2 regions of the Priestia sp. FSL P4-0332 genome follow, and region 1 is predicted to be linked to the other one. Evidence: a T-box and tRNA genes for the amino acid it is inferred to sense, from the RefSeq annotation. Region 1 holds a T-box; the other holds one or more tRNA genes.
The links. The T-box of region 1 lies ahead of tyrS (tyrosine--tRNA ligase). A T-box ahead of a tRNA ligase gene usually reads a tRNA of that ligase, here a tRNA-Tyr.

Region 1 (12,211 bases):
AAAAGCGCGTCGAGAAGGACTTCTATCGTTAGAAGCAGAGCTTGAACAAATCGATGATTTATTTGTGAAAAAAGGTATTTTGCTAGCCATTGATGGAGTAGAACCGGAAATGATTCGAGAGCTGCTTGAAGCTGAAATAGCTGCATTGGAAGAAAGACATGCGAGAGGTCGAAGTATGTTTGAAAAAGCAGGCGATTATGCCCCCGCTTGGGGAATGATTGGGACGCTCGTTGGGCTAGTGCTAATGCTTAAAAGCCTTAATACCCCTTCATCGCTTGGGCCTAACATGGCAATTGCTCTTTTAACGACTTTCTACGGGGCGCTGCTTTCAAACTTGTTTTTTCAGCCAATCGCAGCTAAATTAGCTGGTAAAACGGAGCATGAGCTTTTTGTTAAAGAAGTGATTATTGAAGGTGTCATCGGCTTGCAGGCGGGTCAAAATTCTCGCTTTGTGCAAGCAAAGCTAAAAGTATTTGCCCCTGTTGAAAAACGAAAGCTGGAAGAAAAGAGAGAACACGTTCGTGAAGCGTAGAAGAAAAAGGTATTCGGCACAGTCGCCAAAATGGATGGTAACATTTGCTGATTTGGTGACGTTAATATTAGTTTTTTTTATTTTACTATTTTCAATGTCTAGCGTGGATAATCAAAAGTTTCAGACCGTTGTCAATTCGCTTACAAGCGGTGGATCATTAGCTTCTGTAGAAAAGAGCCAGCAGTCTCAAAAGCTGGATAGCATTTTAGCGAAAGTGCAGGACTACCTGAAGGAAAATAAGCTTCAGAATGTCATTACTGCTAAGCGAGATGAACGCGGGGTTGTGCTTATTTTACAAGAACAGGTGCTGTTTGAAACAGGACAAGCCGACATTTTGAAAAAAGGTACCCCTTTTCTGGATGAATTAGGAAGGTTATTCAGTACTATTCCAAATGATATTAAAGTAGAAGGTCATACCGACAATCGACCCATTCACACCTATCGTTATCCATCTAATTGGGAACTATCGGCAGCGCGTGCTAGCGGCGTCATACGTTATTTAACGAACCATTTTTCTCTTTCTGCTAACCGCTTTGAAGCACTTGGATACGGAGATACAAAGCCGCTTGTTCCGAACACGTCTAATGGCAATCTACAAAAAAATAGGCGCGTCGAAATTATTATTTCAGATCCCGAAGCACAGTGAAAAAGGCCATACACTTGTATAGCCTTTTTTAAGAATGAGATGTATGAGAACGAATAGGATAAAGAGCGCGCTCAAGAGTTTGAGCGTTTTTTTCTGTTATTTCTGGTTTTCTTGGAATTGGCTGATAGATATTAGGTTCATCATCCCACTTTGTGCAAACGGGGTGAGGCGATACTTTTGTCCATTTTTCAAGCCATGACAGAGGAAGCATGCCTTCTGCCTTTCGTTCAATCATTTCAAGCCAAATGAATGACCAAGCCCGAGGAACAACCCGCCAAATATCATAACCTCCTCCGCCAACCGCAATCCATCTTCCCTGACAGTATTCATGGGCAATTTCATGAGCAATTTTAGGAATCTCACGGTATATTTTCGTGGTGCCGCATAAATGAGTGAGCGGATCGTAATAATGAGAATCGGCTCCATTTTGTGTCAAGATAACATCTGGTTTAAAAAAAGCAGCTACTTCTTTTAAAGAGGTCTTATAAACGTCGAGCCAAGACTCATCTTCCGTATAAGCATCAACAGGCACATTAAATGAATAACCATAGCCTTCACCGTGCCCGCGTTCGTTAACGTTTCCCGTGCCTGGAAACAAGTAGCGTCCCGTTTCATGAATGGAAAGAGTACAAACGGAAGGGTCGTCATAAAATGTCCATTGCACCCCGTCACCGTGGTGAGCATCTGTATCGACATAGAGAACACGCGCGTTGTACTTTTGCTGCATATATTTGATGGCTACCGCGCTATCGTTATAAATACAGAAGCCGGAAGCTTTTCCTCGAAAGCCGTGGTGCAATCCTCCTCCTAAATTTAGAGCATGCTTAGCTTTTCCAGTCATCACATAATCTACAGCAGTAAGTGTACCCCCAACTAAAAATGCACTAGCTTCATGCATGTTGGGAAACATAGGTGTATCTTCTGTTCCAAGACCAAAATCTGCTGCTTTTTCAACAGAAAGCTCGCCGCTTCCTGCTAATTTTACCGCTTGAATATAGCTAGTATCATGGACAAGCTGAAGTTCTTCATCAGATGCCATCCGCGGTAATACAATATCTTGATTGCCTAAAGCGCCAAATTCCCGTAACAGTTCATATGTTAGTTGAACACGAAGCTGGTTAAACGGATGATTATTGCTGAATTTGTACGAAAGAATATCATCTGAATAAATAAATACAGCATTACTAGTCATTACGTCATCTCCGGTAATTTAGGCCACAACACCTCATAGCCGTTTTCTTTTAATGTATTTATACTAATCAATGGATTAATAGCTTGAATGCGAAGCACAAGGATTTTATATCGTTCATCTACATCAGGGTAGACGAGTACGCTTAAGATGTTTGTTTTCTTTGAACCAAAAAGGGATGTAACTTCAGCGAGCACGCCAGCCTTATTTTCTACTTTTATTTCAATTTGTGAACCTGGCTTATTGGTGCCGGTAAGCTGAATAAACGTATGTAATAGATCTCTTTCGGTAACAACGCCTACTAACCGCTTGTTTTTTGTGACGGGAATACAACCGATTTGATGTTCATAAAAAATACTTGCAATTTCTTCAACAAAATCAAGAGGGTGAGCTGTAATGACTTCTTTTTGCATAATCATCCGCACGGGTTCGGATAGAAGAGCAGATGTATAAGTATTATCTAAAATAGATGGACTTGCATCTCTTACGTCTCGATCAGAAATGATGCCAACTACGTGATGAAGGTCATTAACGATAGGAATATGTCTAATCTTATGTGTATCTAAAAGTTTCATAGCTTCAGCAATCGTATGGTCGGGGGTTAAGGTAACGAGATCAGTTTTCATCATCTCTTCAACAATCATCAGACACAGCTCCTTTTCTTAAAGGTCAGCTTAATACATAAAGCGATTTCGAAAGCGCAGGCTATCAAATTCTTGTATGCTTTCTTGAGGTACTCTGCTCCCGATTCTTACCATCAAACAATTAGCAGGGTGGGAGCTAATCTCCGGATCATCTGTGGCAAACCACGTCAGTCCGCCTTTATTCATCATTTTCTCCATAATTTTGCGGTAATCCCACACATTTAGCCCTGTTCCTTTTAAATCCCAATGCCAGTAGTATTCTGTCGTAATGACAATATAATCTTCCATTGCATCATCCATCATAGATACGATAAGCAAGTTTTTACCAACAGCGTAGCTGCGAAATGGAGCGGCTACCTCTATAGCTCCTAATTCGATTAAATTCTCCATATTTCCTTCCGACCATCGTTCTAGAGGATCGGGATATAAAAAGGTTACATAACCAATGATTGTATGATGATGGCGAGCAATAATGATTCTACCTTCAGGCAAGTTGGCAATCTCGATCAATGCTTCTTTTTGCTGTTCAGGTGGACGAAAGGCCGTTAGTTGCTCATGAAAATCAAGTTGTTGCAAGGTCTTGGAGGAGACAGGTCCTTCAATAACAATTGCTCCGACAGCGGTTTTTAGTTCTTTCATATTGTATGTTTGGGAATGTTTCACATGAATCACCACCTTCAAGCAGTCTTATCTGTATTATAATACAAAAAAAACTTTATATTAAAGCGTTTTCAAAAAATTAAATAAAAGAAAAGGAGTTTTTTAAAATATATAGAATAGAAAATTAAAAGAGATTCTTGTTAATTCGACACTTGTATAACAAAGGTTGTCATATAACAAGGGAGACTATTATCCCAATTCCGACAAATAATTTTTATAAAATTGTGAAAAGTCTATTTTTGTTATATAATAGGTTTGTAAATTTTATACATAAGGGGGAGTTTGTGATGAAGGTGGAAGCGCTTCCTGTAATTGAAGGGGTATACAACTTACAGGACTATGATAAAACGTATCAAACCTTTGACTGGTCACAAGTGGAGAAGGAATTTTCATGGCATGAAACAGGTAAACTAAATGCAGCTTATGAAGCAATTGATAAGCACGCAAACTCTACGCGTAAAAATAAAGTTGCGCTTTATTATCGAGATGCGCAGCGCAATGAGAAATATACATTCAAAGAAATGAAAGAATGGTCAAACAAAGCCGCAAACGTGCTAAAACAAACAGACGTAGAAAAAGGAGATCGCGTGTTTATCTTTATGCCTCGCTCTCCGGAACTTTATTTTGCGTTGTTAGGCGCGGTAAAGCTTGGCGCTATTGTTGGGCCTTTATTTGAAGCGTTCATGGAAGGTGCAGTAAAAGATCGTTTGCAAGACAGTGATGCAAAAGTGTTAATTACAACGCCTGAATTGCTGAGCCGCGTTCCGGTGAAAGATTTGCCAGCTTTAAAACACATTCTCCTTGTAGGGGAAAATGTAGAAGAAGAAGGCATTCAACTAGATTTTCTGAAGCGATTAGAAGCGGCGAATAAAGAGGTGGAAATTGAGTGGGTAGATAGAACAGATGGTATGCTGCTTCATTATACATCAGGTTCAACTGGCAAACCAAAAGGCGTACTTCATGTTCACAACGCAATGCTTCAGCACTATCAAACTGCAAAGTGGGTACTCGACTTAAAAGATGACGATGTGTATTGGTGTACAGCAGATCCCGGTTGGGTAACGGGGACTTCTTATGGGATTTTTGGTCCTTGGCTTGCTGGAGCAACCAATGTGATTGTAGGAGGACGATTTAGTCCAGATGCATGGTATCAAGCACTTGAAGATTTTGGCGTAACGGTTTGGTACAGTGCACCTACAGCTTTTCGAATGCTAATGGGTGCTGGTGATGACTTAGTTAAACGCTATGATTTAAGCAATCTCAGACATGTATTAAGTGTGGGAGAACCGTTAAATCCTGAAGTGGTACGCTGGGGAATGAAGGTGTTCCAAAAACGTATTCATGATACGTGGTGGATGACTGAAACTGGCGGTCAGACGATTTGTAATTATCCGTCTATGAAAATTAAGCCAGGATCTATGGGGAAACCAATTCCAGGTGTACAAGCAGCAATCGTTGACGATCAAGGACAAGAGCTTCCACCTTATCGAATGGGTAACTTAGCAATTAAAAAAGGCTGGCCATCTATGATGCATACGATTTGGAACAACAAAGAAAAGTATGAGTCATATTTTATGCCAGGTGATTGGTACGTATCAGGTGATTCGGCGTATATGGATGAAGACGGTTATTTTTGGTTCCAAGGCCGAATCGATGATGTTATTATGACGGCAGGAGAACGCGTGGGTCCATTTGAAGTAGAAAGCAAGCTTGTTGAACACCCTGCTGTAGCAGAAGCGGGTGTTATTGGTAAGCCTGACCCTGTGCGCGGGGAAATTATTAAAGCATTTATCGCACTTAGAGATGGGTATGAATCTTCAGATGAACTGATTGAAGATATTCGTCAATTTGTGAAAAAAGGGTTAGCTGCTCATGCAGCCCCGCGTGAAATCGAGTTTAAAGATAAGCTACCTAAAACACGAAGTGGTAAAATTATGCGTCGCGTTTTAAAAGCGTGGGAATTAGATTTGCCAACGGGCGATTTGTCAACGATGGAAGACTAAGGAGTAAATGTTTCAATCTTTGTAGGGAAAATAAGTGATTTTTATAAAGTTCAAACAGCCAGCTGTTTGAACTTTTTTTTGGACTTGAATTTTAAAATGAAATCATTCATAATTGTGGGGTGTAAACTTTTAAATAAAATAAACTGCAGTGATAGGAAGAAGTAATACTTGTCTCCCTGTTTAAGAGAGCTGATGGTTGCTGAAAATCAGTACATAGACAAATATGAAATACGTCCTTGAGCATCTTTTGTGAACTTACAGTAGCAAAAGACGGGTAGACCGTTACATCATTTAAGTGGGAAATAATTTATTTCCAAATAGGGTGGTACCGCGATATTTTCGTCCCTTCTTTTTTAAGAAGGGGCGTTTTTTATGTTGTTCAACAAATTGTAACGAGCAATTAGATAAAGGAGAGAATATATAACATGGATATTTTACAAGATCTTGAGTTTCGAGGGCTCATTAACCAACAAACGGATGAAAAAGGTTTAAGTGAACTTTTGAGTAAAGAGTCTGTTCGTTTGTACTGCGGATTCGATCCGACAGCCGACAGCCTTCACATCGGCCACATGCTTCCTGTTTTAATTTTACGTCGCTTTCAACAAGCTGGACACCAACCAATTGCATTAGTTGGTGGAGGTACGGGTCTTATTGGAGATCCAAGCGGTAAAAAAGCAGAGCGTACGTTAAATGAAAAAGAAACGGTTGCCATGTTTAGTGAGCGTATTAAAGGTCAGCTTTCACGCTTCTTAGATTTCGAAGAAGGTGAAAATGCAGCAGTTATTGCAAATAACTATGACTGGATTGGCTCATTAGATGTTATTACATTCCTACGAGATATCGGTAAAAACTTTGGTATTAACTATATGATGGCAAAGGATTCTGTTCAATCTCGTATCGAATCAGGCATTTCATTTACGGAATTTAGCTACATGATTTTACAGTCATACGATTTCTTGAATTTATACCAAACATATAACTGTAAGCTTCAAATTGGCGGCAGCGACCAATGGGGAAATATTACGGCTGGCTTAGAATTAATTCGTAAATCAGAAGAAGATGCAAAAGCATTTGGATTAACAGTTCCGCTTGTAACAAAAGCGGACGGGACGAAGTTCGGTAAAACAGAAGGCGGAGCAATTTGGTTAGACCCTGAAAAAACAAGTCCGTATGAATTCTACCAATTCTGGATTAATACAGATGATCGTGATGTTATAAAATATTTAAAATACTTTACATTCTTATCACACGAAGAAATTAATGAATTAGCAGCTTCTGCAAAAGAAGCTCCTGAAAAACGCGAAGCACAAAAAGCACTAGCGGCAGCGATGACTACGCTTGTACACGGTGAAGAAGCTCTTGAGCAAGCAATTCGTATTTCGCAAGCTTTATTTAGCGGAAGTATTTCAGAGTTAACAGCAGAAGAAATTAAGCAAGGATTCAAGGATGTTCCTTCTTACACGCATACAGGTGAAGATATTGGTTTAATTGATTTACTTGTAGAAAGTAAAATTTCTCCTTCTAAACGTCAAGCACGTGAAGATATTTCAAACGGTGCGATTTACTTAAACGGTGAGCGTGAACAAGATTTACAAAAAACAGTAGGTGCAGAAGACCGTATTGAAGGTCAATTCACAGTGATTCGTCGAGGCAAGAAAAAATATACCCTTATTCAATACGCATAAAAAAAAGGCCGAAAGGCCTTTTTTTATATATAGACAGCAAAAAAGCCGCTCCATAAGGAACGGCTTTTTACTATTAACGAGAGTAGAACTCTACGATTAGTGCTTCGTTGATTTCAGCAGATAATTCAGAACGCTCTGGTAAGCGAGTGAATGTACCTTCTAATTTCTCAGCGTCTACTGTTAAGTAGTCTGGTACGAAGTTGTTAACTTCAAGCGCTTCTTTCACGATTGAAAGGTTGCGAGATTTTTCGCGAACACCGATCACTTGACCAGGTTGTACACGGTAAGATGGGATGTCAACGCGTTTACCGTCAACTAAAACGTGACCGTGGTTAACTAATTGACGAGCTTGACGACGAGTGCGTGCAAGACCCATACGGTATACTAAGTTATCAAGACGAGCTTCTAAAAGAATCATGAAGTTCTCACCGTGCTTACCAGTTAATTTACCAGCAGCAACGAATAAGTTACGGAATTGACGCTCAGTTACACCATACATGTGGCGTAATTTTTGCTTTTCTTGTAATTGTAAACCGTACTCAGAAATTTTCTTACGTTGACCTGGGCCGTGTGGACCTGGAGCGTAAGGGCGTTTTTCTAATTCTTTACCTGTACCACTTAGAGAAAGACCTAAGCGACGAGAGATTTTCCAACTTGGACCTGTATAACGAGCCATGATGACTCCTCCTTGTTTGTGTTTTTATTTTATGCAAAACAAAAACAGACACATTCTAGCGATATGCTCATTTTGTTTTCATGTACCATCGCTCTAGCAGCAGAGAGTTACACGATACACCATCTTGTTAAAAGAATTGCTACTTCTGTAAAACAATCTTTTAATGAGGAACAAAATGAAAAAACATAAAGAAGATTGTATAAGCTGCAATATTTCACACAACGAGTATTATAGGTGTTTCCTCGTATAAAGTCAAGGAAGATTGAAGATTAAAAGAATGTAAAAGAAAGGATATATTCTTTTGAAGTATGAAAGAAGAAGAAAGAACATAAGAAAACGGTGGTGATGGGCTAATCAAACGTTTGTTTAATAAGCAAAAACCGCTGATTTGCAGCGGTTTTTTTGCTTATTCATATTCAAAGAAAGGAAGTGAGTTCTTTGACGAATTCTTCAAGATACTGTTGATCGATCTCATCAAAGCGATTTTTGATTGGACTGTCAATATCAAGAACACCTAAAAGTTTACCATCTTTCACCATCGGTACAACGATTTCAGATTGAGAAGCAGCATCACATGCAATGTGGCCAGGGAATGCATGAACATCTTCAATTCGCTCTGTTCTTTGATTTTGAGCTGCTGTACCGCATACGCCTTTTCCAAGTGGAATGCGAACACAAGCCGGCAGCCCCTGAAAAGGGCCGAGTACTAACTCGCCGTCTTCCATTAAATAAAAGCCTACCCAGTTTACTTCATTTAAAAATTGATTTAGTAAAGCTGAAGCATTTGCTAGATTAGCAATTGTATTGCTTTCTCCTTCTGATAAGGCGCGTAATTGCTTAATTACCAATTCATAATCCTTTTGTTTTGAGCCGCTGTAGTTTTCGACATTAAACAATGTATTCTCCTCCATTCAACATAAGATTTAATGAGTTTTTATCAGGAAACGTCAGTTTTAACGCTACTTTGTCGATAAAAGATTACAGGAACTAAAAAGCCTATCACGAATTATGTAGAGAGGCTACTAAAATCCTTTTTAAATACTGTAACGATTTCTACACAATTTTGCAATCATATGTGTTTTGTAAAAATAAATCGAAATGAGGTGTAGATAGATGGCTGTACAGTCAAAAACGAAAGAGAAAATTATTGATGCGGCTGTTTCTCTTTTTAACGTAAAAGGTTTTGATGGTACGTCGGTGCGCGAGATTGCAGGAAAAGCGAAAGTGAACGTAGCGAATATTTCATATTATTTTCATAGCAAAGAAGGATTGCTTGAAAGTTTAGTGATTTCTTATTTTGAAGGTTATATTGGGGTACTGGAGCAAGCATTCCAAGAAATGAAAAAGCTGTCTTCAACAGAAAGTATGATCGTGATGATTCGAGCTATCTTACATTACCAGCACGAAAATAGGCATATTGCCCGGCTCGTATATAGAGAAATCTCTCTTGACACGATTTTAATTCGAGAAGTTATGACTACGTATTTAACCAAAGAAAAATACTACTTAAAAACAATCCTTGAAAGAGGGATGAAAGAAAAGGAATTTCGAAAGCTGCACGTTTCCTTTACAATCATTGAGCTTAAGGGCATGCTGTCTATGCCTTATCTTCATCCTCAGTACCTAAGTGAAGTTCTTCATATATTGCCTCACGAACCGTATTTTGTTCAGCAATATGCGATTGAGCTTGAGCAATGGGTGCACACAACGGTATGTTTGCCATATGAACGGACAAACAAACTGCGCGTTCAATTATCCTAAATGGAGCTCTCCATAGCCTTGGCCTAAATCCTTCGCACAGTGGGCGTCTGACCCATATACGAGAGGGATTTTTTTCTGTTGGGCTGCTTTTACAACAAAGGGAGCTGGATACGCTTCCTTGCACAAAGGCTTAAACAACCCTGCACCATTATAATCCAAAGCCAGATCTTTCATTTTTATTTCATCGAGTATTGATAAAATAATAGGGGAAAGTGTGTCTTCATATGGAAAGCGAGTTTGAAATTTATGTACGAGTGTCATATGACCAATGCGCTTAGGCTTATAAACGCCTAAATTGGCCTGTACAGAGCGTAATACCGTGTTGTAATACTTATCATATACTTTGCTTACGCTGCCAAACTTCTGTACAATATGTGCAAATACGTCAGCGCTAAAATCTAGGCAGTCATATCCTTCTTCATGTTTTAAGAAGTGGACAGAAAGTATGCTGTCATCGAGATAAGGACCATATTCGTTTAAGAAATCTGTTGTTTCGTGTTCAAATCCTTCAATAAAGTCAACTTCCAATCCGATATTAATACGAATATCGCGCTCAAATTCTTTTTTAACTTGCTGTACGTTTTGAATGTAGCGATCAAGTTTGTCAGGATCCATTCCGCTGTCGCGATCAGGCGTCGGATCACTGAAGCTTTTTGGTAATGGAGCATGCTCTGTAAACGAAATCTCCCCAAAGTTCAGGGAAATCGCCTGTTCAACATATTGTTGCAATGAATCAGGTGAACCGTGTGGGCAAAATGGAGTATGAATATGTTTGTCAACTTTCATAAAAAATGCCTCCTTTTTTCTTCTTTTTCCATTGTAACGACACAAAGTGACTCCATGCCAATATTTTGTATAAAAAAATTTAATTTTTTGCTCAAAAGTTGGACTTTACATGGTATCATAAAAACATTGACGCAAAAAAATTTAAAGGATTAAATTCACCCTTTTTATAAATAAGAAACTTGTCATGTAGAACGCACTGTAAGGGGGCTTAGTATGGAATTCATTATAGCACTAATCATACTTATTATCGGATTAGTTGTGTACGGAATGTTTTCACGTAAAAAGATTTATCAAGAAATTGATCGCCTGGAAACGATCAAAGTCGAATTAGCAAATACGCCAGTTGCAGAGGAAATTTCAAAAGTAAAAGAATTGAACATGACAGGTCAAACTGAAGAGCTATTTGAACGTTGGCGTGAGCAGTGGGATGAAATTATATCAACTAATCTCCCGGAAGTTGATAAAGAACTGTTTGAAACGGAAGAAGCAGCGGATAAATACCGATTTAAAAAAGCGAAGCAGTTATCTATACATATTGATCAAGCCTTAGAACAAACCAAGATAGATATTGAAAACATACTTACTGAACTTCAAAATTTAATTGGTAGCGAACAAGATAATCGATATGATATTGAGGAATTAAATCAGCTTCACCGCCATGTGAAGAAAAAATTGCTCGCACATCGGTATTCCTATGGACATGCTGAAAAAACGTTAGAATACGCAATTAATACATCTAAAGAGCAGTTTAAAAAATACGAGGAAGAGACGATTAACGGAAATTATCTTCAAGCACGTGAGATTGTTCTTCAATTAAAAACTGATTTAACAGCTATTGATTCGTATTTAGAACAAATTCCAAAAGTGTTAGTTGAGTGTCAGACCACTCTTCCTGTTCAGTTCAATGAACTGCTTGACGGGTTCCGCGAAATGAGTGAGCAGGGCTATGTGTTAGATCATCTGCAAGTAGAAGAAACGGTAGAGCTTTTAAAACAAGAAACTGCTGAAATTATTGCAGATATTGAAGAATTATATGTGGAAGAAGCGATTACAAAACTAGATGATGTGAACGAACGCTTAGAGCAGTTATATGACTCACTTGAGCATGAGGTTTTCTCCTATCATAAAATGAACCGTGAATCTCATACGGTATCTAACTTCCTTCGTATGCTTCAAGAACGAAACCGTGAACTTCGTGAAGAAACGCTATTTGTACAGCAAAGCTATCATTTTAAAGAGCGCGATTTAGACGTATATTATAAAATGGACCGCGAACTAAAACGATTGACTAACTTGTACTATAATATTTCGGACAAGGTGGCGGAGCACAATTTAGCCTACAGTGTGATCCAAGAAGAACTCGAAGACGTTTCCAAACAGCTTAACCAATTAAAAGAATCTCAGGAATCCTATAGCGATATGCTACAAGCTCTTCGCAAAGATGAGCTCTCAGCTAAGGACAAAATAGAAGAACTGAAATCTCAGTTGATTGAAGCACGACGCCTTATTCAAAAAAGCAACCTTCCTGGTGTTCCTGAAGAATATAAAGTGCAGCTTGAAAAAACGGTTCATATCTTAAATGAAGTAACCGCTAAGCTGAAAGAAAAACCGCTTAATATTCAAGCTGTT
Region 2 (12,211 bases), 4.5 Mb from region 1:
TATCAAACGTTTCGGTCATAATCTTTTGTAAATAAGTGCGATATTCTTTACTCTTTAAAACAGTCAGTACTTCTTTTTCCATAGCCGGATCCTTTAAAACATCTTGAAGCATTCCTTGATATTCAGGATCTTTCATCAGTTGTTTGATGACCGTCTTATTTTCTTTTTCCAAACTTTTAGCAAAGCTTTCAGCAAACTTCGGATCATCCATGGCTTTTTTCCAAAATTCCACGCCTTTATCTGATACTAGGGTTTGAGAAATTGTATCTTTTATCGCGTTTTGATCCATTAAAATATCTTGTCTAACAGAAGGGTCTTTCATAATTGCCTCGACTGCTTTTTTTCCTTCATCTGTTTTTAAAATATCAACAACCATTTTCTTTGTTTGATCATAATCCATACCATTGTTCTCTTCATCTTGCGGTGCACAGGCTGTAGCTAAAAGCATACACATTCCTATATAAATGAGGAGCATGAGTCGCTTTTTCATAGTAATGAGCTCCTTTCCTAATATGCTTACGCTTAATATGAGATAATCAAGGTTTTTTATTCATAAAAGAGCTCTAGATTTTTCAAAACGTGATTGGTACAATTTATGAAAAGGTACAATTTTGTAACTTATGGGGGAGATGGAAGTGAATAGTCGAAATTGGGTTCGTCTATTTCTAACCACGTTAGCTGTCGGGGGTATAAGTACAGCTGTTGTTGGGTTTGCGGTGCGCTGGGGGGAATACGGTCACTTATTTCAACAAGGAAAGATAGGAGAAATTGTTGCTGTTTTAACATGGCTCGTAGGCGTAGGGTTTATTTTTAGTTTAATTAGCCAAATGGGTTTTTTTGCATATTTAACTATTCACCGATTTGGGTTGGGAATTTTTAAATCTGCATCACTTTGGAAATCGGTTCAAATTGTATTTGTTTTATTTGTATTATTTGACGTTGCTTATTTTCGATATAAGTTCTTTCAACAACCGGGAGAAGGCATAGGCAAGTATATTTTGTTAAGCGTTTTCTTGTTAGCGGTGGGGTTATTAGTGGCGTATGCAAAGAAAAAGCAGACGAATAAAGAGGCTTTTGTACCAGCGCTGTTTTTTATGATTGTTGTAACGACAATTGAATGGTTCCCAGCGCTGCGAACGAACGAAGAAAGCTGGCTTTACCTTATGTTGTTTCCACTTCTAATTTGTAATATGTATCAACTTCTTATTTTGCCCAAACTTCTTACGCACGCAAGAATAGCAAAAGCAGACAAATAGCATATTTGTCTGCTTTTGCTTTCCATATGCAGTGGAAATAGATCTCAGCGTATATCTTTTACTTGGGTTTTTGAATTTGAAATTAATGTTGAAACACTTACGTTTGAGACTTTTTTATTTTGTAATGAATTCTTGATATATGGAATAGCCTTTGCTGTTTGTTGAGCGGAGTCAGACGCGTGCAGCAATATAATATCCCCCCCGTCTAAAGGCTTTGTAACATTCGAGACAATTTTTTCAACCCCTGGATTTGTCCAGTCTTTAGAATCAATGCTCCAGTGAACAGTAGTATATCCTATATCTGCCGTTAATTTTAAGATGTCTTTATTAAATTGCCCGTTAGGAGGACGAAGAAGGTGAACATCTTTAAGGCCTAGTGAATCAAAGACTTTCTTTGATTTTGCAAGATCCTGTCTAATCTCATTAGGTTCTAGGCTTGTGTAAGAAGTATAGTCATAGCCCATTGTGCCAATTTCGTGACCTTCTTTCTTAATGCGCTCTACAATATCTGGATGACGCTCAGCCCATGAAGCAGATAAAAAGAAAGTAGCATGTTCAATATGCTGTCTTTTTAGTTCATTCAGAATGGGAATAGCTCTTTCATCTCCCCAGCTGATGTTAAATGTAAGAGCAACTTCCTGATTTTTGTCATCCGCCTTATAAACAGCTCTTGGACCGTTATCTGTTGAAAACACGGGAAAGTGAAACGTCTGCTGAGCATAGAGAAAAAAGCTTGTAAAAAACGCAGCAACTACGATAAGCATTGTTTGTTTGATTCTTTTGGCTCGAATAGTATAAAACATATTCATTTTGTCACCTCATTTAATAAGTAGTACTTGTCTAATTTGTATGCGTTTTGTCTACAATTAATAACAGGTAAGGAAAAGAAGAAGTGATTTTATTTTGATGTTTGAGAATCAATGTCGCAAAAAGCAGGTGAATCAATGAAAATTTGTTTATTTAATCAGGTGGAGTGTTTAGAGTTAGAAGCACTACTTAGAGAAGAAATGAAGAGAACAAACGTTGCTTTTCAACAAAGTTTGAATCATGTAGTTCTTGAACGAAACATTCAAGAGAAGTATCAAATCCTTTCAAAGATCTTGCTAAGGTTCGGTGAAAGCAGGGAAGTAAATAAGGTTTTTTGATGAAATGAAAAAAACTTTTCAAAAAGTGTTGACTTTATATAGTATAGATGTTAAATTATTAAATGTCGCTGATGAGTGATTGGAAAACAATCGCAATTCATCAGAAATAAAATATTGAAAAAGTTGTTGACAAATGAAAGACAACTTGTTAATATAAAAAAGTCGCTCAAGAGCGGCGGTTGAACTTTGAAAACTGAACAAAGCGACAAACGTCAACGTTAATTTTTATTTTTTAAATTGAGCAAGTCAAACATTTCTTCGGAGAGTTTGATCCTGGCTCAGGATGAACGCTGGCGGCGTGCCTAATACATGCAAGTCGAGCGAACTGATTAGAAGCTTGCTTCTATGACGTTAGCGGCGGACGGGTGAGTAACACGTGGGCAACCTGCCTGTAAGACTGGGATAACTTCGGGAAACCGAAGCTAATACCGGATAGGATCTTCTCCTTCATGGGAGATGATTGAAAGATGGTTTCGGCTATCACTTACAGATGGGCCCGCGGTGCATTAGCTAGTTGGTGAGGTAACGGCTCACCAAGGCAACGATGCATAGCCGACCTGAGAGGGTGATCGGCCACACTGGGACTGAGACACGGCCCAGACTCCTACGGGAGGCAGCAGTAGGGAATCTTCCGCAATGGACGAAAGTCTGACGGAGCAACGCCGCGTGAGTGATGAAGGCTTTCGGGTCGTAAAACTCTGTTGTTAGGGAAGAACAAGTACGAGAGTAACTGCTCGTACCTTGACGGTACCTAACCAGAAAGCCACGGCTAACTACGTGCCAGCAGCCGCGGTAATACGTAGGTGGCAAGCGTTATCCGGAATTATTGGGCGTAAAGCGCGCGCAGGCGGTTTCTTAAGTCTGATGTGAAAGCCCACGGCTCAACCGTGGAGGGTCATTGGAAACTGGGGAACTTGAGTGCAGAAGAGAAAAGCGGAATTCCACGTGTAGCGGTGAAATGCGTAGAGATGTGGAGGAACACCAGTGGCGAAGGCGGCTTTTTGGTCTGTAACTGACGCTGAGGCGCGAAAGCGTGGGGAGCAAACAGGATTAGATACCCTGGTAGTCCACGCCGTAAACGATGAGTGCTAAGTGTTAGAGGGTTTCCGCCCTTTAGTGCTGCAGCTAACGCATTAAGCACTCCGCCTGGGGAGTACGGTCGCAAGACTGAAACTCAAAGGAATTGACGGGGGCCCGCACAAGCGGTGGAGCATGTGGTTTAATTCGAAGCAACGCGAAGAACCTTACCAGGTCTTGACATCCTCTGACAACTCTAGAGATAGAGCGTTCCCCTTCGGGGGACAGAGTGACAGGTGGTGCATGGTTGTCGTCAGCTCGTGTCGTGAGATGTTGGGTTAAGTCCCGCAACGAGCGCAACCCTTGATCTTAGTTGCCAGCATTCAGTTGGGCACTCTAAGGTGACTGCCGGTGACAAACCGGAGGAAGGTGGGGATGACGTCAAATCATCATGCCCCTTATGACCTGGGCTACACACGTGCTACAATGGATGGTACAAAGGGCTGCAAGACCGCGAGGTCAAGCCAATCCCATAAAACCATTCTCAGTTCGGATTGTAGGCTGCAACTCGCCTACATGAAGCTGGAATCGCTAGTAATCGCGGATCAGCATGCCGCGGTGAATACGTTCCCGGGCCTTGTACACACCGCCCGTCACACCACGAGAGTTTGTAACACCCGAAGTCGGTGGAGTAACCGTAAGGAGCTAGCCGCCTAAGGTGGGACAGATGATTGGGGTGAAGTCGTAACAAGGTAGCCGTATCGGAAGGTGCGGCTGGATCACCTCCTTTCTAAGGATTTTTACATGACGTACGTTTTGACACTTTGTTCAGTTTTGAGAGTTCAATCTCTCAATTATAGAAAGCACACTACTTTCTTCTTATCTAATAAGAAGAATTTTGGTTGCGATTGTTCTTTGAAAACTAGATAACAGTAATTGCTGAGGAAAAGTGAAACTTTTCTTTAATCAAACCAATAAATAACACAACATTATGTTGTACCATTTATTCGCTAATGGTTAAGTTAGAAAGGGCGCACGGTGAATGCCTTGGCACTAGGAGCCGATGAAGGACGGGACTAACACCGATATGCTTCGGGGAGCTGTAAGTGAGCTTTGATCCGGAGATTTCCGAATGGGGAAACCCACTGTTCGTAATGGAACAGTATCTTTATCTGAATACATAGGATATTGAAGGCAGACCCGGGGAACTGAAACATCTAAGTACCCGGAGGAAGAGAAAGCAAATGCGATTTCCTGAGTAGCGGCGAGCGAAACGGAATTAGCCCAAACCAAGAGGCTTGCCTCTTGGGGTTGTAGGACACTCTATACGGAGTTACAAAGGAACGAAGTAAATGAAGCGACCTGGAAAGGTCCGTCGAAGAAGGTAACAACCCTGTAGTTGAAACTTCGTTCCCTCTTGAGTGGATCCTGAGTACGGCGGAACACGTGAAATTCCGTCGGAAGCTGGGAGGACCATCTCCCAAGGCTAAATACTACCTAGTGACCGATAGTGAACCAGTACCGTGAGGGAAAGGTGAAAAGCACCCCGGAAGGGGAGTGAAAGAGATCCTGAAACCGTGTGCCTACAAGTAGTCAGAGCCCGTTAACGGGTGATGGCGTGCCTTTTGTAGAATGAACCGGCGAGTTACGATCCCATGCAAGGTTAAGCTGATAAGGCGGAGCCGTAGCGAAAGCGAGTCTGAATAGGGCGTTTAGTATGTGGTTGTAGACCCGAAACCAGGTGATCTACCCATGTCCAGGGTGAAGTTCAGGTAACACTGAATGGAGGCCCGAACCCACGCACGTTGAAAAGTGCGGGGATGAGGTGTGGGTAGCGGAGAAATTCCAATCGAACCTGGAGATAGCTGGTTCTCTCCGAAATAGCTTTAGGGCTAGCCTCATGTTGTAAGAGTCTTGGAGGTAGAGCACTGATTGGACTAGGGGCCCCCAACGGGTTACCGAATTCAGTCAAACTCCGAATGCCAAAGACTTATCCATGGGAGTCAGACTGCGAGTGATAAGATCCGTAGTCAAAAGGGAAACAGCCCAGACCACCAGCTAAGGTCCCCAAGTATACGTTAAGTGGAAAAGGATGTGGAGTTGCTTAGACAACCAGGATGTTGGCTTAGAAGCAGCCACCATTTAAAGAGTGCGTAATAGCTCACTGGTCGAGTGACTCTGCGCCGAAAATGTACCGGGGCTAAACGTATCACCGAAGCTGTGGATTGACATCTTAGATGTCAGTGGTAGGAGAGCGTTCTAAGTGCTGTGAAGTCAGACCGTAAGGACTGGTGGAGCGCTTAGAAGTGAGAATGCCGGTATGAGTAGCGAAAGACAAGTGAGAATCTTGTCCACCGAATGCCTAAGGTTTCCTGAGGAAGGCTCGTCCGCTCAGGGTTAGTCGGGACCTAAGCCGAGGCTGAAAAGCGTAGGCGATGGCCAACAGGTTGATATTCCTGTACCACCTCCCCGCCGTTTGAGTAATGGGGGGACGCAGTAGGATAGGGTAAGCGCGCTGCTGGATATGCGCGTTCAAGCAGTTAGGCTGATGAGTAGGCAAATCCGCTCATCATAAAGGCTGAGCTGTGATGACGAGGGAATTATAGTACCGAAGTTCCTGATTCCACACTGCCAAGAAAAGCCTCTAGCGAGGCGGGAGGTGCCCGTACCGCAAACCGACACAGGTAGGCGAGGAGAGAATCCTAAGGTGATCGAGAGAACTCTCGTTAAGGAACTCGGCAAAATGACCCCGTAACTTCGGGAGAAGGGGTGCTCTGGTAGGGTGTATAGCCCGAGAGAGCCGCAGTGAATAGGCCCAGGCGACTGTTTAGCAAAAACACAGGTCTCTGCGAAGCCGCAAGGCGAAGTATAGGGGCTGACGCCTGCCCGGTGCTGGAAGGTTAAGAGGAGGGGTTATCCTTTGGGAGAAGCTCTGAATCGAAGCCCCAGTAAACGGCGGCCGTAACTATAACGGTCCTAAGGTAGCGAAATTCCTTGTCGGGTAAGTTCCGACCCGCACGAAAGGCGTAACGATCTGGGCACTGTCTCAACGAGAGACTCGGTGAAATTATAGTACCTGTGAAGATGCAGGTTACCCGCGACAGGACGGAAAGACCCCGTGGAGCTTTACTGTAGCCTGATATTGAATTTTGGTACAGCTTGTACAGGATAGGTAGGAGCCTGAGAAGCCGGAGCGCTAGCTTCGGTGGAGGCGTCGGTGGGATACTACCCTGGCTGTATTGAAATTCTAACCCGCGGCCCTGATCGGGCCGGGAGACAGTGTCAGGTGGGCAGTTTGACTGGGGCGGTCGCCTCCTAAAATGTAACGGAGGCGCCCAAAGGTTCCCTCAGAATGGTTGGAAATCATTCGTAGAGTGTAAAGGCACAAGGGAGCTTGACTGCGAGACCTACAAGTCGAGCAGGGACGAAAGTCGGGCTTAGTGATCCGGTGGTTCCGCATGGAAGGGCCATCGCTCAACGGATAAAAGCTACCCCGGGGATAACAGGCTTATCTCCCCCAAGAGTCCACATCGACGGGGAGGTTTGGCACCTCGATGTCGGCTCATCGCATCCTGGGGCTGTAGTCGGTCCCAAGGGTTGGGCTGTTCGCCCATTAAAGCGGTACGCGAGCTGGGTTCAGAACGTCGTGAGACAGTTCGGTCCCTATCCGTCGTGGGCGTAGGAAATTTGAGAGGAGCTGTCCTTAGTACGAGAGGACCGGGATGGACACACCGCTGGTGTACCAGTTGTCTTGCCAAAGGCATCGCTGGGTAGCTATGTGTGGACGGGATAAGTGCTGAAAGCATCTAAGCATGAAGCCCCCCTCAAGATGAGATTTCCCATAGCGCAAGCTAGTAAGATCCCTGAAAGATGATCAGGTTGATAGGTCAGAGGTGGAAGCGTGGCGACATGTGTAGCTGACTGATACTAATCGATCGAGGACTTAACCAAAACTTTAAAAGCGTAAGCTTTACTCAGCAAACTGTTACCTAGTTTTGAGAGAACAAAACTTTTTAAAAAAGTCTTGCTTTCTTTTGGAAATCATGTATAATATAATATGTCTGGTGGCGATAGCGAAGAGGTCACACCCGTTCCCATACCGAACACGGAAGTTAAGCTCTTTAGCGCCAATGGTAGTTGGGACTTTGTCCCTGTGAGAGTAGGACGTTGCCAGGCTTTTATTATTCCACAGTAGCTCAGTGGTAGAGCTATCGGCTGTTAACCGATCGGTCGTAGGTTCGAGTCCTACCTGTGGAGCCAACTGGCCCGTTGGTCAAGCGGTTAAGACACCGCCCTTTCACGGCGGTAACACGGGTTCGAATCCCGTACGGGTCACCATTTATTTTTATCTACATAATAGTGGAGGATTAGCTCAGCTGGGAGAGCACCTGCCTTACAAGCAGGGGGTCGGCGGTTCGATCCCGTCATCCTCCACCACCGTGCCGGTGTAGCTCAACTGGTAGAGCAACTGACTTGTAATCAGTAGGTTGGGGGTTCAAGTCCTCTTGCCGGCACCATTTATATTGGAGGGGTAGCGAAGTGGCTAAACGCGGCGGACTGTAAATCCGCTCCTTCGGGTTCGGCAGTTCGAATCTGCCCCCCTCCACCATTTTTATTGGGCTATCGCCAAGCGGTAAGGCAACGGATTTTGATTCCGTCATGCGTTGGTTCGAATCCAGCTAGCCCAGCCATAGAGAGCCATTAGCTCAGTTGGTAGAGCATCTGACTTTTAATCAGAGGGTCGAAGGTTCGAGTCCTTCATGGCTCATTTTAATAAGCGGAAGTAGTTCAGTGGTAGAACACCACCTTGCCAAGGTGGGGGTCGCGAGTTCGAACCTCGTCTTCCGCTCCATTTCTATATAAAAAAGATATTGGGGCCTTAGCTCAGCTGGGAGAGCGCCTGCCTTGCACGCAGGAGGTCAGCGGTTCGATCCCGCTAGGCTCCACCATACATATAAACATACAACCTTTAAGCAAATTGCTTAAAGGTTTTTTTATGTAGTTTCTACAAATTAGAATTGTATATATATTCAAAAAAGTGTCGAGTTGAGCCATCGCTCATTTAGCCGTTACAATAGGAGAGTAGCAACATTTGTGATGGGGGGACATATTATGAATAAGCTTTCAATTATTGGAGTACCAATGGATTTAGGTCAAACTCGCCGAGGGGTCGATATGGGGCCAAGTGCGATACGATATGCAGGTGTTATTGAACGCATCGAGAATATTGGATATAGTGTAGAAGATAAAGGGAATATTGAAATTGCCTTAGCTGAACGAGTACATAGTGATGAAAATACAAACTTAAAGAATTTAAAAGCTGTAGCAGATGCTAGCGAGAGGCTTGCTCAGACCGTAAGTGATGTTATTACAAATAAAAGGTTTCCTTTAGTACTGGGGGGAGATCACAGCATCGCTATCGGAACACTAGCAGGAGTAAGTCGTCATTATAAAAACTTGGGCGTGATTTGGTATGATGCACACGGAGATTTGAATACAGCAGATACGTCTCCTTCAGGAAATATTCACGGTATGCCATTGGCGGCAAGTATAGGTATAGGAGACGACGCATTGACTCGAATTGGTGGTTATACACCTAAAGTCAAGCCGGAAAATATTGTGATTATCGGAGCACGTTCTTTAGATGAAGGAGAAAAAGAGTTAATAAAGGAAAAAGGGATTAAAGTGTATACGATGCATGAGATAGATCGAATGGGTATGACAAAAGTAATGGAAGAAACAATTTTATATTTGCGTGATAAAACAGATGGCGTTCATCTATCACTCGATTTAGATGGATTGGATCCACATGATGCACCTGGAGTAGGAACGCCAGTTATCGGTGGAATAAGCTACAGAGAAAGTCATTTAGCTATGGAGATGTTAGCAGAATCTCAGCTAATCACTTCTGCTGAGTTTGTGGAAGTAAATCCTATTTTAGATGAACGGAATAAAACAGCTACCGTAGCTGTTGCATTAATGGGCTCACTTTTAGGAGAGAAATTAGTATAAAACATTAGTACCTACCAAAAGGTACATGAAATATATATGAAGATAAAAAAAAGAAGCTCTTAGTTCGGATTCGAGAGCTTCTTTATATAGAGAAAAACTTTTCATATTCATTTAATAAACCATCTAGCTCTGAACTTACTCTCACTACTGTTAGTGATGATAAAGGGTTTTCTGCTGCAAGAGTGACCATGTTATTTCTACATTCTTCAATTTGATTCAAAAGGTTCTCTTTTGTATGAGTCAAGCTTTCCACTCCTCTTCTTTTCATCTATACTAATTACATAACCTACGTACGATCTTTTTAAACGTATTTGACAAATTTTTGTTAAAATAATTAAGCATAAGTGAAACTTTATGATAAAGTACACGTATATATACTATCCCGCAATGGGCGGAGGTAACCGTTACATGGATTTATTATTAAAAAGAAAAATAAAAAAAGTAAAAAAAGGTGACCAGGATGCGTTTGCTGACATAGTAGAATATCACAAGGATAAACTTTTTCATCTATGTTATCGAATGTTAGGAAACCGGGAAGAAGCGCAAGACGCTGCCCAAGAAGCGTTTATTCGAGCCTATGTAAATATTCATAGCTATGACACGAGTAAAAAGTTTTCCACCTGGTTATATCGAATTGCTACAAATCTTTGTATTGATCGAATTCGTAAAAAAAAGCCAGACTATTATTTAGATGCAGAAGTAGCCGGGACCGACGGGTTAAATATGTACTCTCAAATAGCTGCCGATCAGGCCTTACCAGAAGAAGAACTAGAGCAAGTAGAATTGCAAGAATTCATTCAGTCGGAAATATTAAAGCTACCTGAGAAATATCGAACTGTCATTGTCCTAAAATATATAGATGAGCTGTCGTTAAAAGAAATCAGCGATATTTTAGACCTGCCTCTTGGTACGGTAAAGACTAGAATTCATAGAGGACGTGAAGCTTTAAGAAATCGACTTCGCCACTTGTAAGGAGTGAACTAAGAATGAAATGTCCAAAAATGTATGTAAATCTCATTCATGAGCATTTAGATGGAGATATTACAAAAGAAAATGAACTGTTATTAAAAGAGCATTTGCATCAATGCAAAGATTGTCAGCAGCATATGCATCAGTTAAAAAGAACCATTGCATTTGTGCAAAGCACTTCTCATATAGAATTACCTATGAACTTTACAGCAGGTGTCATGGCTGGGTTACCACGTGAGAAGAATCGAATTCGAATGAATAGATGGTTTACAAACCACCCGATTCTTAGTGCAGCTGCTGTATTTGTGCTGTTAATGTCCGGCACCGTGTTTTCAGCTTGGGAAACGGATGAAGACTTTTCTGTTTCAAAGCAGTCGAACTTGGTCATTCACGATAAAACAGTCGTTGTACCAAAAGGTGAGACCGTCAAAGGTGATATTACTGTGAGAAATGGCGATATTAAAATTGAAGGAAAAGTAGATGGAAACGTTACTGTTATACATGGTGATAAGTATCTAGCTTCTGCAGGAGAAGTGACAGGCAATATTGAAGAGTTAGACAAGATTTTTGACTGGGTATGGTATAACGTCAAAACTCACGCCAAACAAGCTGTTGACTTTTAATAGTTGAAACATAAAATCGTCCGCTTATCTTGTTAGAGAGGAACAGTGGACGGTTTTATTTATATAAAAAGAAGGCTACATTATATAGGAACAAGGATTTAAAAATAAGATGTAATTTACAGTGTAATTTTGTTTTATGGTATAATAAAACGGTTATGTTATCTTTATTACATATATAGAGGAAGTGAGAAGATGCCTATTGGAGACCTGCCAATCCTCTCATATTTAGGAAAAATTGTTGATGTTCTCCTGGTATGGTTCGTCATATATAAATTAATTATGGTCATAAGAGGTACAAAAGCAGTACAGCTTTTAAAAGGAATCACGGTGATTTTAGTTGTTCGCTTTATAAGTAACTTCCTTGGACTAAATACGCTGCAATGGTTAATGGACCAAGCGTTAACGTATGGGTTTTTAGCTATCATTATTATCTTCCAGCCAGAGCTGCGCCGAGCGCTTGAACAGCTTGGGAGAGGACGTTTGTTTTCACGCAGTAATTTGCCTGAAGAAGATGAGCGTACCGTTACGATTGAGGCGATTATAAAAGCAACGCATTATATGGCTAAAAGACGCATAGGTGCATTGATCTCAATCGAAAGAGAGACGGGTATGGGTGATTATATTGAAACAGGTATACCGCTCAACTCGAATATTTCTTCTGAATTATTAATCAACCTATTTATACCAAATACACCACTTCATGATGGAGCGGTTATTTTACAGCGGGATCAAGTAGCCGCTGCAGCATGTTACTTACCTTTATCTGAAAGTCCTTTTATTTCAAAAGAATTAGGTACTCGCCATCGTGCTGCTGTAGGAATAAGTGAAGTAACAGATAGTGTGACTGTTATTGTATCTGAAGAAACTGGAGGCATTTCCGTTACCAAAAATGGTGAATTGTATCGTGAATTGACAATTGATACATTAAGAGAAATGCTAGAAAAAGAATTAGTCACAACTTCTAAAGCAACTTCTTCCACTCGTTGGCAATGGAGGTTGAAGAAGAATGGATAAATTGATGAATCGATCGTGGGTTATGAAAATTATCGCGTTGCTGTTAGCCTTCATGTTATATTTATCTGTTAATTTAGATGATGGTGCCAGTTCATCAAATAAGATTCTGAACCGAAGCAGTTCTGCCAACACTGGAGTAGAAACATTAACAGATGTTCCAGTTCAAGTATCCTAT

Region 2: it has a tRNA-Tyr gene. The T-box ahead of tyrS (tyrosine--tRNA ligase) is inferred to sense a tRNA for this amino acid. The anticodon was not compared.

What each region holds. Positions count from the first base shown of each region.
Region 1 is NZ_JBBOUA010000001.1:4,671,446-4,683,656, reverse strand. It holds gene motP (flagellar motor protein MotP) at 1-532, shown strand, start outside; gene motS (flagellar motor protein MotS) at 522-1,178, shown strand; gene MKY06_RS24515 (acetoin utilization protein AcuC) at 1,207-2,370, opposite strand; gene MKY06_RS24510 (acetoin utilization AcuB family protein) at 2,370-3,011, opposite strand; gene MKY06_RS24505 (hypothetical protein) at 3,042-3,674, opposite strand; gene acsA (acetate--CoA ligase) at 3,959-5,674, shown strand; T-box leader at 5,814-6,024, shown strand; gene tyrS (tyrosine--tRNA ligase) at 6,100-7,359, shown strand; gene rpsD (30S ribosomal protein S4) at 7,433-8,035, opposite strand; gene MKY06_RS24485 (GAF domain-containing protein) at 8,452-8,931, opposite strand; gene refZ (forespore capture DNA-binding protein RefZ) at 9,149-9,796, shown strand; gene hisJ (histidinol-phosphatase HisJ) at 9,788-10,582, opposite strand; gene ezrA (septation ring formation regulator EzrA) at 10,796-12,211, shown strand, end outside.
Region 2 is NZ_JBBOUA010000001.1:151,331-163,541, forward strand. It holds gene gerD (spore germination lipoprotein GerD) at 1-490, opposite strand, end outside; gene MKY06_RS00875 (KinB-signaling pathway activation protein) at 636-1,256, shown strand; gene pdaB (polysaccharide deacetylase family sporulation protein PdaB) at 1,301-2,065, opposite strand; gene MKY06_RS00885 (hypothetical protein) at 2,201-2,401, shown strand; rRNA gene MKY06_RS00890 (16S ribosomal RNA) at 2,657-4,208, shown strand; rRNA gene MKY06_RS00895 (23S ribosomal RNA) at 4,434-7,369, shown strand; rRNA gene rrf (5S ribosomal RNA) at 7,479-7,594, shown strand; tRNA gene MKY06_RS00905 (tRNA-Asn) at 7,604-7,678, shown strand; tRNA gene MKY06_RS00910 (tRNA-Glu) at 7,682-7,756, shown strand; tRNA gene MKY06_RS00915 (tRNA-Val) at 7,780-7,855, shown strand; tRNA gene MKY06_RS00920 (tRNA-Thr) at 7,860-7,935, shown strand; tRNA gene MKY06_RS00925 (tRNA-Tyr) at 7,944-8,027, shown strand; tRNA gene MKY06_RS00930 (tRNA-Gln) at 8,035-8,109, shown strand; tRNA gene MKY06_RS00935 (tRNA-Lys) at 8,114-8,186, shown strand; tRNA gene MKY06_RS00940 (tRNA-Gly) at 8,196-8,270, shown strand; tRNA gene MKY06_RS00945 (tRNA-Ala) at 8,292-8,367, shown strand; gene rocF (arginase) at 8,531-9,430, shown strand; gene MKY06_RS00955 (aspartyl-phosphate phosphatase Spo0E family protein) at 9,513-9,674, opposite strand; gene sigW (RNA polymerase sigma factor SigW) at 9,839-10,402, shown strand; gene MKY06_RS00965 (anti-sigma factor family protein) at 10,417-11,022, shown strand; gene cdaA (diadenylate cyclase CdaA) at 11,215-12,036, shown strand; gene MKY06_RS00975 (CdaR family protein) at 12,029-12,211, shown strand, end outside.